One region of the Pseudomonas sp. GW821-FHT01E05 genome, then DNA from elsewhere that is predicted to be linked to it. Evidence: predicted binding sites of a transcription regulator. Region 1 holds the regulator's gene; each other region holds the start of a gene.

Region 1 (5,456 bases):
GCGCTGCGAAGTTTTTCGCGCACTTCCTTGCGATCAAGCATGCTGGCAATTTGCCGAAGCAGTTCCAGATGCGCATCGGTAGCGGCTTGCGGGACCAGCAGGACAAACAGCAGGTCGACCGGAGCACCATCGATGGCGTCGAAATCTATGGGGGCGTCCAGGTGCATCAAGGCACTGATGGGCGATTCGCAGCCTTTGAGGCGGCAGTGGGGAATGGCGATGCCGTTGCCAAAACCGGTTGAACCAAGTTTTTCACGGGCTATCAGACTCTCGAAGACATCTTGCATCCCCAGATCCGGCACTTCGCGGCTGATCAGGTTGGCAATTTGCTCGAGGGCGCGCTTTTTACTGCCGCCCGGCACGTTCACCAAAGAACGGCCGGGGGTCAGGATGTTTTCAAGTCGAATCATGGGTTGGGAGTGTTAACGACCTGTTGCGCCCTGGAGGAGGCTCTGGGTCTTTTCCTTGTGCTTTTTGAGTTGGCGATCCAGCTTGTCGGTGAGTGCGTCGATTGCCGCGTACATGTCGTCATGCTCGGCGTTGGCGACCACTTCATTGCCGGGGATATGCAAGGTAGCTTCGATTTTCTGCTTCAGCTTTTCGACGGTCATCGTGACTTGCACATTGGTGATCTTGTCGAAATGCCTTTCCAATCGTTCGAGTTTTTCGCCGATGTAGATGCGCAGGGGTTCGGTCACTTCCAGTTGGTGTCCACTGATGTTGACTTGCATACAGCTTCTCCTTCGTTGCCAGTGCATAAAGCGGCAGGCAGAAATGCCTGCCACTGGAACGCTGTGGCGTGGCCCGTTACATCAAACGCTTACGTTCGCTCGAAGGCGCGATCCCAAGGGATTCGCGGTATTTGGCGACGGTGCGACGGGCTACCTGAATGCCTTGTGCCTCCAGTAAACCAGCGATCTTGCTGTCACTCAACGGCTTTTTCTGATTTTCCGCTGCAACCAGTTTTTTGATGATCGCGCGGATCGCTGTAGACGAGCATTCACCGCCTTCAGAGGTGCTTACGTGGCTGGAGAAAAAATATTTCAGTTCGTAGATGCCGCGCGGGGTATGCATGAATTTCTGGGTGGTGACCCGGGAAATTGTCGATTCGTGCATGCCGACCGCTTCGGCGATGTCATGCAGCACCAGCGGTTTCATCGCCTCATCGCCGTACTCGAGAAAGCCCCGTTGATGCTCGACGATCTGGGTGGCGACTTTCATCAGGGTTTCGTTGCGGCTTTGCAGGCTTTTGATGAACCAGCGCGCTTCCTGCAACTGGTTGCGCATGAAGGTGTTGTCGGCGCTGGTGTCGGCCCGGCGCACGAAACCGGCGTACTGCGGGTTGACCCGCAGGCGCGGCACGGATTCCTGATTCAACTCCACCAGCCAGCGTTCGTTGTCCTTGCGTACGATGACGTCGGGGACGACGTACTCGGCTTCGCTGGATTCGATTTGAGAACCCGGGCGCGGGTTGAGGCTTTGCACCAGCTCGATGATCTGCCGCAGTTCGTCCTCTTTGAGCTTCATACGGCGCATCAGCTGGCTGTAGTCACGGCTGCCAAGCAGGTCGATGAAGTCGGTGACCAGGCGTTTAGCCTCGGTCAGCCAAGGTGTTTTGGCTGGCATTTGACGCAGCTGCAGCAACAGGCATTCGCTGAGGTTGCGCGCACCGATACCGGCGGGTTCGAATTGCTGGATGCGGTGCAGGACGGCCTCAATCTCGTCCAGTTCGATGTCCAGTTCCGGGTCGAAGGCTTCGAGGATTTCCTCAAGAGTTTCGTCCAGGTAGCCCTGATTGTTGATGCAATCGATCAGGGTAACGGCGATCAGGCGATCAGTATCGGACATCGGTGCCAGGTTCAGTTGCCAGAGCAAATGACTCTGCAGGCTCTCACCGGCCGATGTGCGGGTGGTGAAGTCCCACTCGTCGTCATCGTTACTCGGCAGGCTGCTGGCACTGGTCTGGTAAACATCTTCCCAAGCGGTGTCGACAGGTAATTCGTTGGGGATGCGCTCGTTCCAGTCGCCTTCCTCGAGGTTATCCACCGTCGGGGCGGTTTCCTGGTAAGAGGGTTCCTGAACATCGGTATTGGCTTTCTGCTCGACGTTGTCGGCCAGAGGGTCGGCGTTATCGAAGTCGTCGCCTTCTTCCTGGCGTTCGAGCATCGGATTGGACTCCAGTGCCTCCTGAATTTCCTGTTGCAGGTCCAGGGTCGACAATTGGAGCAGGCGGATGGCCTGTTGCAGCTGCGGTGTCATCGTCAGCTGCTGGCCCATTCTCAAGACTAGCGATGGTTTCATGGCAGGGGCTTAACACCTTATTTGCCGGCGCACATGCGCCATCCACTACAGGGCGCCGAAGCGCCAAACATAAGCAAATTATATGCCTGAAACTGAAGTGTTTGCCTAGAGCGCGGTAACAATAAAAATTTACAGGATCTCATTGCTACTGGCGCTCTGACTATTGGCTGAACACCTGAGGGCGCGTGTTTGCCTAAAGCGCGGTAACAATAAAATTTATAGGGTTTTATTGATAGCGGCGCTCTGACGACTTGCCCAACACCTCAGCGCTTACAGGCGGAACTCATGGCCCAGATACACTTCCTTGACCAGCTCGTTGGCCAGGATGGTGGCGGAGTCGCCTTCGGCGATCAGTTGACCGTCGTTAACGATGTAGGCGGTCTCGCAGATATCCAGGGTTTCACGGACGTTGTGATCTGTGATCAGCACGCCGATGCCCTTGGCCTTCAGGTGATGAATGATCTGCTTGATGTCTCCCACCGAGATCGGATCCACACCGGCAAACGGTTCATCGAGCAGGATGAACTTCGGTGCGGTGGCCAGGGCTCGGGCGATTTCCACGCGACGACGTTCGCCACCGGAGAGGCTCATGCCGAGGTTGTCGCGGATATGGTTGATGTGGAATTCCTGCAGCAGGCTTTCCAGCTCCTGGCGACGTCCGGCCTTGTCGAGTTCCTTGCGGGTCTCAAGAATGGCCATGATGTTATCGGCAACCGACAGCTTGCGGAAGATCGATGCTTCTTGCGGCAGATAGCCGATGCCGGCCCGTGCGCGGCCGTGCATCGGCTGGTGGCTGACGTCCAGGTCGTCGATCAGTACGCGACCCTGATCGGCCTGGACCAGCCCGACGATCATGTAGAAACAGGTGGTCTTGCCGGCACCGTTAGGGCCGAGCAAGCCGACGATCTGGCCGCTGTCGATGGACAGACTGACGTCACGCACGACCTGGCGGCTCTTGTAGCTCTTGGCCAGATGCTGAGCTTTCAGAGTTGCCATTACTGGGCCTTCTGCTCGTCAGTTTTCTTTTTCGGCTGGATCACCATGTCGACCCGCGGACGTTGCTGGGTGACCTTGTTGCCGGTGGCGCGACCGGCGTTAGCGACCTGTTTGACGGTGTCGTAGACGATTTTCTCACCTTCGGTGGTGTTGCCGTCGTTGATCACTTTGGCCTTGTCGATCAGCACGATACGGTTTTGCGCGGCGTGATACTGAATGGTCACACCATAAGCCTGGACAGGCTTTGGATCAGTCGCCTTTTGCAGCTGTTCGAAGTAAGCCAGGTTGCCCACCGAGGTCACTACGTCGATTTCACCTGCCGGGGTGCGAGTGATGGTCACGGTATTACCGGTGATCTTCATCGAGCCCTGGGTAATGATCACGTCGCCCTTGTAGGTGGCCACGCCATTCTTGTCGTCCAACTGAGCGTCGTCGGCCTGAATGCGGATGGGTTGCTGGCTATCAGTCGGCAGAGCCCAGGCGCTCACGCTTCCCAGTGCTGCGCTCAGGCTGAGCAAAATAGGGAGGGTTTTAACGAGCCTCATACTGTCCTCTTACGTTCGATAGCAGGTGCATCCTGCCTTCTTCCAAATACGCTTTCATTCCCTTGCCAGTAGTCGCGCCACCAGCGCCGTCGATTCTAACGGCTTGCTCGGTCTGCGCATATTGCTTCTGAGGGAATACGGTCATACGGCTACTGGTAATAATGGTCGTACGATCTTTCTCGTCGGTACGTGCAATACGTACCGAATCAATCAGTTCTACTTCAGTGCCGTCCGGATTGACTTCGCCGCGTTCGCTCTGGACGTGCCAGGGGAAAGTAGTGCCGCGATAGATGTGCAAGTCGGGCTTGGTCAGCATCGTCACTTCGGTCGCTTTCAGGTGTTCGACCTTGTCGGAAGTCATTTCGTACTGCAACTTGCCATCGGGCAGAAACTGCACACTGTGGGCGTTGATGGCGTAGTAGTCGATAGCGTTTTCGTCGACGACTGCCGCCGGCCGCTCGAGAAAGCGTTCCGGGCTGATGTTCCAGTAGCCAACGGCTGCGAACAGGGCGGTGATGACTCCGAAAATCAGAATGTTGCGAGTTTTTTTGCTCAGCATAGGTGGCTCTACAGGTAGGCGGCGTTGGCCGCTTCAAGGCTGCCTTGGGCGCGCAGGATCAACTCGCAAAATTCGCGCGCAGCCCCTTCGCCGCCACGGGCCTGAGTGATGCCGTGCGCATGTTCACGAACGAAGCTGGCGGCGTTGGCGACCGCCATACCCAAACCGACACGACGAATCACGGGAAGGTCGGGCAGGTCGTCACCCAGGTAGGCGACTTGTTCATAGCTTAGGTTGAGTTGAGCAAGAAGCTCGTCCAGTACCACCAGTTTGTCTTCGCGGCCCTGATAAAGATGAGGAATACCGAGATTTTTCGCGCGGCGCTCGACCACCGGGGTCTTGCGGCCGCTGATAATGGCAGTCTGTACGCCCGCGGCCATCAGCATCTTGATGCCTTGGCCGTCGAGAGTGTTGAAGGTCTTGAATTCGCTGCCGTCTTCAAGAAAGTACAGGCGGCCATCAGTCAGTACGCCGTCGACGTCGAAAACCGCGAGTTTGATGTTTTTGCCGCGTAGCAGTAGGTCTGTGCTCATTACATTACTCCCGCACGCAGCAAATCGTGCATATTCAAGGCGCCAACCGGGCGATCATCGCTATCGACCACCACCAGTGCGCTGATTTTATTGTCTTCCATGATTTTCAGGGCCTGGGCCGCGAGCATTTCGGCGCGCGCGGTTTTGCCATGAACGGTCATCACTTCATCGATGGTGGTGCTGTGGATGTCAATGGTGCGATCCAGTGTTCGACGCAAATCGCCGTCAGTGAAGATCCCGGCCAGACGCCCGTCGGCCTCGAGAATCATGGTCATGCCAAGGCCTTTGCGGGTCATTTCCACTAAGGCGTCTTTGAGCAAGGTGCCGCGCGGCACTTGAGGCAGTTCCGTGCCCGAGTGCATGACATTTTCCACTTTCAGTAGCAGGCGACGACCCAGGGCACCGCCCGGATGGGAGAAGGCGAAGTCTTCAGCGGTAAAACCCCGTGCTTCAAGCAAGGCGACCGCCAGTGCGTCCCCCATTACCAGGGCTGCGGTGGTGGAGGACGTCGGCGCCAGGTTC
Region 2 (5,456 bases), on a different contig from region 1:
AAAACGATTGAAGCAACCGTGAAGCACGTTTCCACCAAGGTGCATTGCTCACACTCCGTGGCCGCTCACCCTCCGGCAGCATGTGTGGAACATCCTGCAACCGGATCCATGGCTGGTTATTCCAGTGCAACAGGCTCAGGGACATCTGCGGCCAATCCAGCAGGCTCAGAATCGGGCGTTCGCTTGAAGTCGCTTGCTGGGCATCCCTCAACGCAGGGACCACATCGTGAGTCAGCCACTCCCGCAAACCCCGGTACTCCGGGCAGTAGTGATAGACCAGTAACGCATAGACCCCGGACTCGCTGATCAGTAGCGTGTGCTCAACCTTGCCATGGCAAAGCAGCCGCAAGGTCTGGCGCTGATCGGAATCAAGTTTGCGCAACGCGCGCTCATCCAGAAAAAGCCGGAGCAAACGCCCAAGATCGCGGGCGCTGAACCATGCCTGGTTTTCCAGCAGGAGTGCGTGGAGGTGGAGTTTGTGGCGGGTGAAGACGTGGGGAATTAGATGATTTTCATCCATGATGCAGTACCCAAAATTCGCTTGAAGTGACTGCCACTGATCGTCGCCAAACGATAGGGGTGGCAGCTGTGCGCGGGTTGGCGAACCGGTGCAAGCGAAAACCGGCAGACCCGAAGGTCTCCCACACACAGCCGCCATGACGCGTATCGAGAATTGAAATGCCCGATATCGGATGGTGGACGCGGTGCGTCGCAAGCTTCCGGGTCGCCAAACCCAGTGCTGATGTTCAGCAGGGGACGAGAGTAGAGATCCAGGTTTTGCTGTGCAAGCGGGAATTGCTGAAGGCTTTTGTAAGAATCAGCCGAGATGCGTGGGGGTATTCGGAATTGCTTGAAGGTCGTTCCGACCTATCGCGGGCAAGCCTCGCTCCTACAGGAGGAGCGGGGTGGACGATAACGTCATTCTGCAGGCGGACTCAGCTTCGCTTCAAGTTCGGCCACCTTCGCTTCAAGACTCTCCAGCCGAGCGCGCGTGCGCGCCAGTACCACCATCTGGCTGTCGAACTCTTCTCTGCTCACCAGATCAAGCTTGCTGAAGCCGCTTTGCAGCAGGGCTTTGAACTGGCTTTCGATTTCGTTGCGTGGCAGCGGGGTGTCGCCGCTGAACAGGCGGGAAGCGTGGCCGCTCAGGGCGTCGAGGAGATCTTTGGGCGCGAGCATGGGAGGTGTCCTGAAAACTGATGGCCGCCAGTGTATCACGCAGTGTCTATAGTCAATGGCGCAGGCAGGGATGCACGCTTTTCGCGCATGTTGGCGGGCGATCGCGCACTGTTGTTGTGCGTATCTGTTGCGCTGGTTGTAAACAGACGCCTGCTGCAGCGGCCAAGGGATTGAAATCAATGGGTTTTCACGAGATGGCAAGCTTTCTGCTTAGTCGTTGGTAACCCATGCACTGATGCAGTCGCTGTGACGAATGCAGTGCGCCGGGCGGAACGGGGAAGTGTTTCGTCAGGAGCGGTTAGCTGGCGTCGGGATGGCTGAGTCAGGCCGACGATGCGTTACAAAGCCAGGCACTGCGCTTAGACTTGAGACGGGTTTGTTTTCCTGGGGCAAGTCCACCAATTCGGGAGAGAGTTTTCATGAAGCTAGTCACTGCCATCATCAAGCCGTTCAAACTGGACGATGTGCGCGAGTCGTTGTCCGAGATCGGCGTGCAGGGCATTACCGTTACTGAAGTCAAAGGCTTCGGTCGGCAGAAGGGTCACACCGAGCTGTATCGCGGCGCGGAGTACGTGGTCGATTTTCTGCCCAAGGTGAAGATTGATGTCGCCATTGACGACAAGGATCTTGATCGGGTTATCGAGGCGATAACCAAGGCGGCCAACACCGGCAAGATTGGTGACGGCAAGATCTTTGTGGTCAATCTGGAACAGGCTATTCGCATCCGTACCGGCGAAACCGACACCGACGCAATCTAAGCCACCAAACCCAACGCCCCAGGAGAAAACAATATGACTCTGCGTAATTTCGCAGGGCTAGGAGCCCTGTTGTCCCTCGTAATGCCCAGCCTGGCCATGGCGGCAGATCCGGTGGCGGCTCCAGTCCTCAACTCCGGCGATACCGCCTGGATGTTGACCTCCACTGCACTCGTGCTGTTCATGACTATTCCCGGCCTCGCGCTGTTCTACGGCGGCATGGTTCGCTCCAAAAACATTCTTTCGGTGATGATGCAGTGCTTTGCCATTACCGGTCTGGTCACCATCCTGTGGTTCTTGTATGGCTACAGCATGGCGTTTGACACGACTGGCATGGAAGTAAACGTCGTCAACTTCAACTCGTTTGTCGGCAGCTTCGCCAAGGCCTTCCTGGCCGGCATCACGCCCGCCAGTATTACCGGTCCTACGGCGCTGTTTCCTGAGGCGGTTTTCGTTACTTATCAGATGACCTTCGCGATCATCACCCCGGCGCTGATTGTCGGTGCCTTTGCCGAGCGGATGAAGTTCTCCGCGATGCTGATCTTCATGGGTTTGTGGTTCACCCTGATTTACGCACCGATTGCGCACATGGTCTGGAGTGGTCCGGGTTCGCTGCTGGGTGACTGGGGCGTGCTCGACTTTGCTGGCGGCACCGTGGTGCATATCAACGCCGGTGTCGCCGGGCTGGTGGCCTGTCTGGTGCTGGGCAAGCGTAAAGGCTTCCCGACCACGCCGATGGCGCCGCACAACCTTGGTTACACCCTGATGGGCGCCGCCATGCTGTGGGTCGGCTGGTTCGGCTTTAACGCTGGTTCCGCCGCTGCGGCCAACGGCACTGCCGGCATGGCGATGCTGGTGACTCAAATCGCTACCGCTGCTGCGGCCCTGGGCTGGATGTTCGCCGAGTGGCTGACCCACGGCAAACCTAGCGCACTGGGTATCGCTTCGGGTGTGGTTGCCGGTCTGGTGGCGATTACCCCGGCGGCCGGTACGGTCGGCCCGATGGGTTCGCTGATTATCGGTCTGGCGGCGGGTGTGGTGTGCTTCTTCTGCGCGACCACCCTGAAACGCAAACTGGGTTATGACGACTCCCTGGACGCCTTCGGCGTGCACGGTATCGGCGGTATCCTTGGCGCGATCCTCACCGGTGCGTTCGCGGCTCCGTCGCTGGGCGGTTTCGGCACCGTGACTGATATAGCGGCGCAGGTCTGGATTCAGTGCAAAGGTGTTGGCTTCACGGTGATCTACACCGCGATCGCGACCTTCATCATTCTCAAGGTGCTGGACGCCGTCATGGGGCTGCGTATCACCGAAGAGGAAGAGTCGGTCGGCCTCGATCTGGCGCAACACAACGAGCGCGCCTACAACGTGTAAGTTCTCGAGAAAGAAACGCGAGAAAAAAATGCCCGACCCCGTCGGGCATTTTTTTGTCTGGCTTTTGTCGATAAGGGAACAGCTGAAAGGTTTTTTCCTTCGCTCCCAGGCGTGTTCATCGAAGCTGTTTTTTTTGGGCCAATGACTTACAGCATTGAAGGAATATTAGACCCTTTGTTTTTTCCCTGAGCGCGCTAGAATGCGCGCCGAATGTGCGGAGAACTGTATGTGGCAACAGACTCTGATTACCCTGCGGGCAAGGCCCCGGGGCTTTCATCTGGTAACGGACGAGTTACTCGCCGGCCTGCCTGAATTGAAGGCATGTCGGGTCGGTCTGGTGCATTTGTGGCTGCAGCATACCTCGGCGTCGTTGACCATCAACGAGAACGCCGACCCGGCGGTACGTCGCGACTTCGAACGTTTTTTCAATCGGCTGATCCCACAAGGCATGGCCGGCTATGAACATGAGGACGAAGGCGCGGATGATCTCCCGGCGCACTTCAAGGCCAGCTTGCTTGGCTGTCAGTTGAGTTTGCCGGTGACGGCAGGTCGACTGGCGTTAGGTAGCTGGCAAGGTGTTTATCTGGGCGAGCATCGTGATCATGGTGGTGCTCGTAAAGTCCTTGTCACCTTGCACGGCGATGGGGCATAAACCGCTGGTTACCAGCGGATATTGATTTTTTTCCGGCAGCCGTCGACAGTCGGCGTAGCTGGGCTATAACTAATCTGCTTTTCGCAAGTCATGAGGTAGAACATGAGCGACGATGATCTGGAAAACGACGACCTCGAAGTAGGTGACGAAGACGAGACCGAAGAAGGTCTCGAAACGGCGGCCGAAGACGTTGCTGACGACGACAGCAGCGATGTGCCTGTTCCGACCGCTAAAGGCAAGGCCAAGGCTGCTATTTCAGTCGATGAGCTGCCGAGTGTCGAAGCCAAGAACAAAGAGCGTGATGCTCTGGCGCGCGCTATGGAGGAGTTTCTCTCCAAAGGCGGCAAAGTGCAGGAAGTCGAGGCCAACGTGGTGGCCGATCCACCAAAAAAGCCTGACAACAAGTACGGCAGCCGTCCTATCTAAGCGCGCCGGTTACTTGCTTGCTGAAAAAGCCCGCCGTCGCTGCGGGCTTTTTCATGGGCGTAAGGAAATGGTCTTGGGCTTGGCGCGATACCCTGTGGGAGCGAGCTTGCTCGCGATGAGGGCGTAACATTCGGAATTGATATCGGCTGACACTCCGCTATCGCGAGCAAGCTCGCTCCCACAGGGGGTATGTGATATTCAGGTTCAGTGTTGGGCGCTCCACCGTGCCAGCAACGCAGGCAGTTCAGTCAAACTGCGAATCTCGGCATCCGGCGCCTTCTCGGCTTCCCACACTTTACCCGCCGGGTTGAACCAGATCGCCCGCAGTCCGGCTTGCTGCGCGCCGGCAATGTCATCCCCTGGATGATCGCCGATATGCACGGCGGTTTGCGCTGTCGCCTCACCACGTTGCAAGGCTTCGTGAAACAGGCGCGAATCCGGTTTGGCAATGCCGATGTCTTCGGCACAAAGGGCAAACTTGAAGTAGTCCGCAAGGCCCAGGCGGCGGACATCAGCATTGCCGTTGGTGACGACCCCAAGCGTGTAGTGCCTGGCGAGGACTTCAAGGGTCGGTTGCACCTCAGGAAATATCTCGAGCTGATGCCGCGCGTGCAGAAACACTTCAAAGCCCTGATCGGCCAGTTCCGACGCTTGCTGATGGGCGTAACCGGCTTCCTCCAGTGCGTGGAACAACACTCTGCGCCGCAAGGCGCTGATCCGGTGCTTGAGGCCAGGTTCGTTGCTCAGGACACGCTCACGGATCGCCCAGAGGTGTTCGACAGCTACACCGCCGAGGTCTGGCGCGTGCTCGGCCAGCCACTGGCGCAGTACCGCTTCCGCGCTGACGATGACCGGGGCGGTGTCCCACAGGGTGTCGTCGAGGTCGAAAGTGATCAGTTTGATCGTCATTACTCACCGCCTTTGTTGCGTTTGGCCCGAGGATGGGCGCTGTCGTAGACCGACGCCAAATGCTGGAAATCCAGATGAGTGTAAATCTGCGTGGTCTTGATGTCCGAGTGACCGAGCAACTCCTGCACGGCGCGCAGGTCTTGCGAGGACTCCAGCAGGTG
Region 3 (5,456 bases), on a different contig from region 1:
CCAGAGCTTGCACCAGTGGTACGCCGGCAGCAAAGGTGGTGGAGAGTGTGCGGGCATAACGAGCCACGGCTGATTTGTACATCAGCGTGCCCACCAGCGGCAGTTTCAGCAGGCTGACGTCCAGCCAGTCACGCAAGCGTTGTGAACGTTTGCGCGTATGCCGGAAACCAAATACCACAGCGACAATCCCGACCAGCACCAGTAGCCACCACTGCTGCATGAACTCCGAGAGGGCGATGACCATCAGGGTGAAGGCCGGGAGTTGCGCACCTAAACCTGAAAATACCGTCTGGAATTGCGGGACCACCTTGACCAGCAGAATGCCAGTCACAATGCTCGCGACGAAGATCACGGCCAAGGGGTAGGTCATGGCTTTCTTGATCCTGGCTTTGAGGGTTTCACTCTTTTCCTTGTAGGTTGCCACCCGCTCCAACAAGGTTTCCAGAGCTCCGGCCTGCTCACCGGCGTCCACCAGGTTGCAGTACAGGTCATCGAAATACCGCGGTTTTTTGCGCAGCGCTGCGGCAAAACTGTTGCCGGCCGCGACTTCCTGTTTCACCTCGCTCACCAATTTGCGCATGTTGGGGTTATCGAAACCTTCACCGATGATGTCGAAGGACTGCAGCAACGGTACTCCGGCTTTCATCATGGTCGCCATCTGACGGGTGAACAGAGCGATATCCACGGGTTTGATGCGTTTGCCGGCGTTAAAGATCGAGCCGTTTTTTTTTCGTACTTTGCCCGGGCTAATGCCTTGCTTGCGTAACTGCGCCTTGATCAGCAGCGGATTATGGCCGCTCAGTTCGCCGGTCATTTTGGTGCCTTTTCTATCGGTACCTTCCCACGCGTAAACACTGACTTTTACTGCTTTGACTGCCATCGTTCAGTCTCACCACTTTATCGATCCCGGCTCGCCCCACCGTGTTGGCAGGGTGTTGACCCGCAAGTCGATGGATTTGATTTATAGCGTAGTCGGTCAGATCAGCAAGCCAGCGGCAGGCGAGTGACAAAAAGTGTCATTTTGTGCAGTTTCTGGGGATAAGGGCGATGCGCCAGCAGCCTCGCGCACCCGCAGACAAAGGCCCAACGTGTTTGGCATGCACTGTGCATTGACCTGTATAGGTCATCAGACTTCACTTAATGCCTGGAGCTCGTCTATGAATAGTCAAAAAGGGTTTACCTTGATCGAGCTGTTGATCGTGGTCGCGATCATCGGCATTTTGGCCACCTTTGCGTTGCCGCTTTATACGAAATATCAGGCGCGGGCCAAGAGTACGGCCGGTCTGGCAGAGATATCCGCGCTGAAAGTTTCATTTGAAGACATCATCAATCAGGGCACCGATCCGACATTAGCCTTGGTGGGCGGCACCGCTACTACGTCTAACTGCACAATGACCGCATCAGGTACCGCCTCGACGGGTGCAGGCACAATTGCTTGCACGATTCTGAATGCTCCGGGCCCTGTGCTGAGCAAAACCATCACTCTCACCCGCACACACGACGAGGGCTGGACCTGCTCTACCACTGTGGAGCCTGAGTACTCTCCAAAAGGTTGTGCTGCCAGCGGTACGTAGCGTTCTCGCAAGCCGGTAATACCAGTAAGAAATGCCCCGGCTAGTGAAGTCAGGGCACTTCTTATGGGGAAAATCGAAGATGAACCGAGGGTGATCAGCGGCGTCGTTTCAGTCTATTCATAGCAGGTTAGATCAAACTGTAAATGGCCAGAAACTCAGGGTGTCAGGAACTTTTGTGATACTCGCAACTTGCATGCAGATTACATACAGGTCATGCAATCTGCACGATTCAGGAACTTTGCTTATATCTCAATACATTGATTTTTAAGCATTTATTTTCATCCTGGAGTTGGCACAACGCCTGCTATATCTCTGCTAGACCCTGTCGCCAAAGCACGGCGCAGGCTTTCTGGAAAAACAGGAGTTACTCGTATGAAGAGGTTCGCTATCGCCGCCGCTACGGCAACCACTCTGACCCTGACCATGGCCAACGCTGCATTTGCCCAGACCACTCAAACCACCCAGTCGCCAATGCTTGTGGCTGCAGGTGAAATGGCCAAGGTCAAGGAAGTCACTTCTGACACCTGGATCACGACTAAAGTGAAAAGCGATCTGGTAACCGAGAAAGGTATTCCTGGCACTGACATCAAAGTTGAAACCAACAAAGGCGTGGTTTCTTTGTCCTCGACTGTTCTTGTAACCGACGCACAGAAAAAAATGGCAGTGGATATCACCAGGAAAATCAAAGGCGTAAAAGCCGTATCGGCTGACGGTCTGAAAGCCGAGTAGGGTTCAAGCTTCTCGCCTGGGCTGGGAGAAGGGGACGACAGGCGCTCCAGCAGTACGCCTGTCATTCCTCCAAGGTTCATGCCAAAGGCCATGCAGACGTGGTCATTACAGAATCCGGCACTGAGTGTCGGAGCTTGTTTTATTTGAAGCGCAGCGTATCGGCTTGAGCCTGGCTGGCGGCAGAGGCCAATGCCAGGCTGAGCAAGAAGCGTGTTTGCATGTTTACTCGCTGTCCAGATGCAGCGGCGTGATTACCCGACCATCACTTTGAGCTTGCCCAAGATTAGCGTCGATGAAGTAAACCCGATCGTCAGCCAACTGCCCTTTGTCCACCAGAAAGTCCTTGATGCTGCTGGCCCGATCTTGTCCCAGTTGACGTAGGAGAACGTCGCTTTCGCTCCAGAATTTAATCAAACCCTCACGCAGCTTTGCCGTGCGTTCGTCGCGGCTCAGTTGCGTCCATTCGGCCGGTGGCTGTGTTTTCAGGCGGGTGCGATAGATGCCTTCGAGCAACGGCGCCTTTTCGCTGTCCGGCACCTCTAACAGCGAGGCTTGCGCAGGGACCTTCTCACCGCGGCGTTGAAGCATTTTGTAGTAGTTGTATTGATATTCACGCTCTAGCCGCTGTTCGGCGATCGGTGGGCCGTCACTGCTCTGGGCGCTGGTGCCTTCAATCTCCAGTTTCAGGGCCGGGCGCTCTTTCAGGGCGTTGGCCAGTTTGGTCAACGTCGATTCGGAGTCCTTACTCAGGTCACTGGAGCCTGGAGCGAACAACACGCTGCCGAGATCTTCCGAGCCGCCGCCGCCGCTGACCAGACCGCCAATAAACTTGAACGGAGCTTCAACCGCTCGCAGCACCAGATTGCGCAGGGTCTGCCAGATGACCGGCATCACGCTGAACTGGGGATTGTTCAAGTCACCGCTTATCGGGAGCTCGATGGAAATTTTTCCGTCCGAGTCTTTGAGCAGTGCGATTGCCAGGCGAATCGGCAGGTCTACGGCATCCGGGCTGTCGACTTTTTCACCCAGTTGCAGTTGCTCGACCACCATTTTGTTTTCGGCTTTCAACTGACCTTTGCTGATCAGGTAATGCAAGTCGAGATTGAGTCGGCCCTTGCGAATGCGGAAACCGGCGAACTTGCCGGAGTAGGGCGTCAGGGTTGTCAGCTCGACACGTTTGAAGCTGGTGGCGATATTCAGCGCCGCCATTGGGTCGAAGGGGTTCACGCTGCCTTTGATGGTGACCGGGGCGTAACGGTCGACCTTGCCTTTGATATCGACGCTCGCCGGCTTTGCCTGGCGGCTGTCGATGGTGCCGATCTGACCATTGAGCTGTTGAATGGCGGTGGCGAAGTTTGGTGTCAGGCTCAAGTCGGCGAAGTTGGCCGAGCCGTCGTTGATGGCGATTTCACCAATATGGATACCCAGCGGTTTTTCGTTGCTGGTGGCGGCCGGTTTAATGGCGCTTTTGCTGCCGTTGTCAGCTGGCTGCGGGATCAACAGATCATCGATATTGGTGGTGCGGTCATCGTTGATCATGAAGCGCACGTATGGCTGTAACAGGTTGACCTTGGTGATCGACAGGCTGTCGCCGTGTTGGTAATTCAACCCTTCGAGCACCAATTGCTGCCACTTGAGGAAGTCGCGGGTCTTCAAGGTATCCAGGGTGTGCAACTGATCGACCTGAGCCCGACCGGTGACGTTGAACGCCAACGGCTCGGTGCTTTTGAGATTGACTGCCAGATCACTGCCAAGCATGCCGCTGCGCAGCTCCAGGCGAATGAATGGACTGATATAGGACTGGGCGACGCGCAGGTCGATGTCTTTGGTCTGCACCTGCAGCCTGGCACTGACCGGGCTCAGATTGACTTCGCCGCTTGCCTGGATCTTGCCCTGCTTGCCCAGCCCGGTATCGAGCTTGAGGGTGAAAGGCGACTGATTGAGGCTGTCGAAGTTTTGCAGGTCCAGATTCAGCGGGCCGAGTTCCAGCTCCACCGCTGGTTGTGCCTGGCGATCCGCCAAATGGACCTGGTAGTTACGTAGTTGCACGTCCTTCAACAGGACCTTCCAGGGTTTGTTTGGGGCGCTCGGTGCCGGCTTGGGCGAGTCGGCTGCTGCCGGAGCACTGGCAGGCTCCGGTTTCGTAGCGGGCTTGGCCGGTTGGCTGGCAAAGAGTTTCTGCCAATCGAGTTGACCATCGGCTTCGCGGGCAGCCCAGGTTTCCAGTTTCTGGCTGCGGATCTTGCCGACGATTACTTGCTGCTTGAGCAGATCGACCGAGGTCTCGCTGACATCCAGCCGCTCCAGGCGTGCCAGTGGCCGGCCGTCGGGCGCTTTGATTGCAAATGGCGCCACGCTTAGCGAGGTGTCGCTGAGCAGCAATTCGGTTTCTTTGGCCAGGTTGAGTTTGTAATGAGTGCTGAGGTTCAGGATTCCGTCTTCGAGCACCAGCGGCACGGCATCGCGCACGTACGGCCACCAGACTTTCATTTTGCCGTCGGTGACTTTCAGTGTGCCTTCGGAGGCGATCGGCACCAGGCTGAAATTGCCGGTCCAGTCGAGATGCCCACCTTCGGGACCTGCCGCGACCAGGGTCATGTCGGCATTGTCATTGGGCAAGGTGCTGAGGTTTTTCAGTTCGAGGTCGAGCGTGTTGTAAAGAAATTCGATGGGCTCGCTTGGGCGCGCATCCTGGAAATGCACATAGCCACCTGCCAGCTTGATGCGCTCAATGCGCAGCGGGAATGGTTTGGCTTGAGGATCGACAGGTGTCGGCTCGCTGGCGGGCAGTTTGAACAGTCCCAGCAGATTGAGCTTGCCGTCTTTGCCGAACAGGATTTCGGTCTTGGGCTTGTCCAACTCGACATCGGCCAAGTGCAGTGCACGGGTCCAGAGGCTGTCGATCTGCAGATTGGCGTACAACCGTTCGAAGCCGATTTGCTCCTTCCCCGGCTCACCGATATTCAGACCCCACAAGGTCAGCTCCAGACTGAAGGGGTTGAGCTCGATCCGATTGATGTGTGCCGGGACTGTTGCGTAGTTGGCCAATTGTTGATTGACGACTCGCAAGGCGATGCCCGGCAATATCAGAAACCCCAGCAAGCTATAAAGGGCGAGAGCGGTCAGCAAGGCGCCAATAGCGCGAATCAATCC

What was found. Region 1 encodes sigma-54, which starts transcription at its own class of promoters, with help from an activator protein. Its sites were predicted from a motif close to ANTGGCATNNANNTTGCTNT; they were not measured.
Region 2: glnK (P-II family nitrogen regulator) is a predicted target of sigma-54. The motif match lies at 1,373-1,392, and genes of this name have one in related genera.
Region 3: AC07W5_RS28910 (pilin) is a predicted target of sigma-54. The motif match lies at 1,092-1,111, and genes of this name have one in related genera.

Annotation. Positions count from the first base shown of each region.
Region 1 is NZ_JBWKWW010000004.1:341,880-347,335, reverse strand. Features, by position in the region: gene ptsN (PTS IIA-like nitrogen regulatory protein PtsN) at 1-410, opposite strand, end outside; gene hpf (ribosome hibernation-promoting factor, HPF/YfiA family) at 423-731, opposite strand; gene AC07W5_RS10895 (RNA polymerase factor sigma-54) at 808-2,301, opposite strand; gene lptB (LPS export ABC transporter ATP-binding protein) at 2,572-3,297, opposite strand; gene lptA (lipopolysaccharide transport periplasmic protein LptA) at 3,297-3,842, opposite strand; gene lptC (LPS export ABC transporter periplasmic protein LptC) at 3,829-4,401, opposite strand; gene AC07W5_RS10875 (KdsC family phosphatase) at 4,410-4,934, opposite strand; gene AC07W5_RS10870 (KpsF/GutQ family sugar-phosphate isomerase) at 4,934-5,456, opposite strand, start outside.
Region 2 is NZ_JBWKWW010000001.1:321,180-326,635, forward strand. Features, by position in the region: gene AC07W5_RS01575 (BRO-N domain-containing protein) at 1-520, opposite strand, end outside; gene AC07W5_RS01580 (accessory factor UbiK family protein) at 919-1,179, opposite strand; gene glnK (P-II family nitrogen regulator) at 1,599-1,937, shown strand; gene AC07W5_RS01590 (ammonium transporter) at 1,971-3,308, shown strand; gene AC07W5_RS01595 (secondary thiamine-phosphate synthase enzyme YjbQ) at 3,535-3,960, shown strand; gene sutA (dormancy-specific transcriptional regulator SutA) at 4,063-4,386, shown strand; gene AC07W5_RS01605 (HAD family hydrolase) at 4,591-5,295, opposite strand; gene xerC (tyrosine recombinase XerC) at 5,295-5,456, opposite strand, start outside.
Region 3 is NZ_JBWKWW010000021.1:14,891-20,346, forward strand. Features, by position in the region: gene AC07W5_RS28905 (type II secretion system F family protein) at 1-880, opposite strand, end outside; gene AC07W5_RS28910 (pilin) at 1,158-1,574, shown strand; gene AC07W5_RS28915 (BON domain-containing protein) at 1,947-2,303, shown strand; gene AC07W5_RS28920 (DUF748 domain-containing protein) at 2,526-5,456, opposite strand, start outside.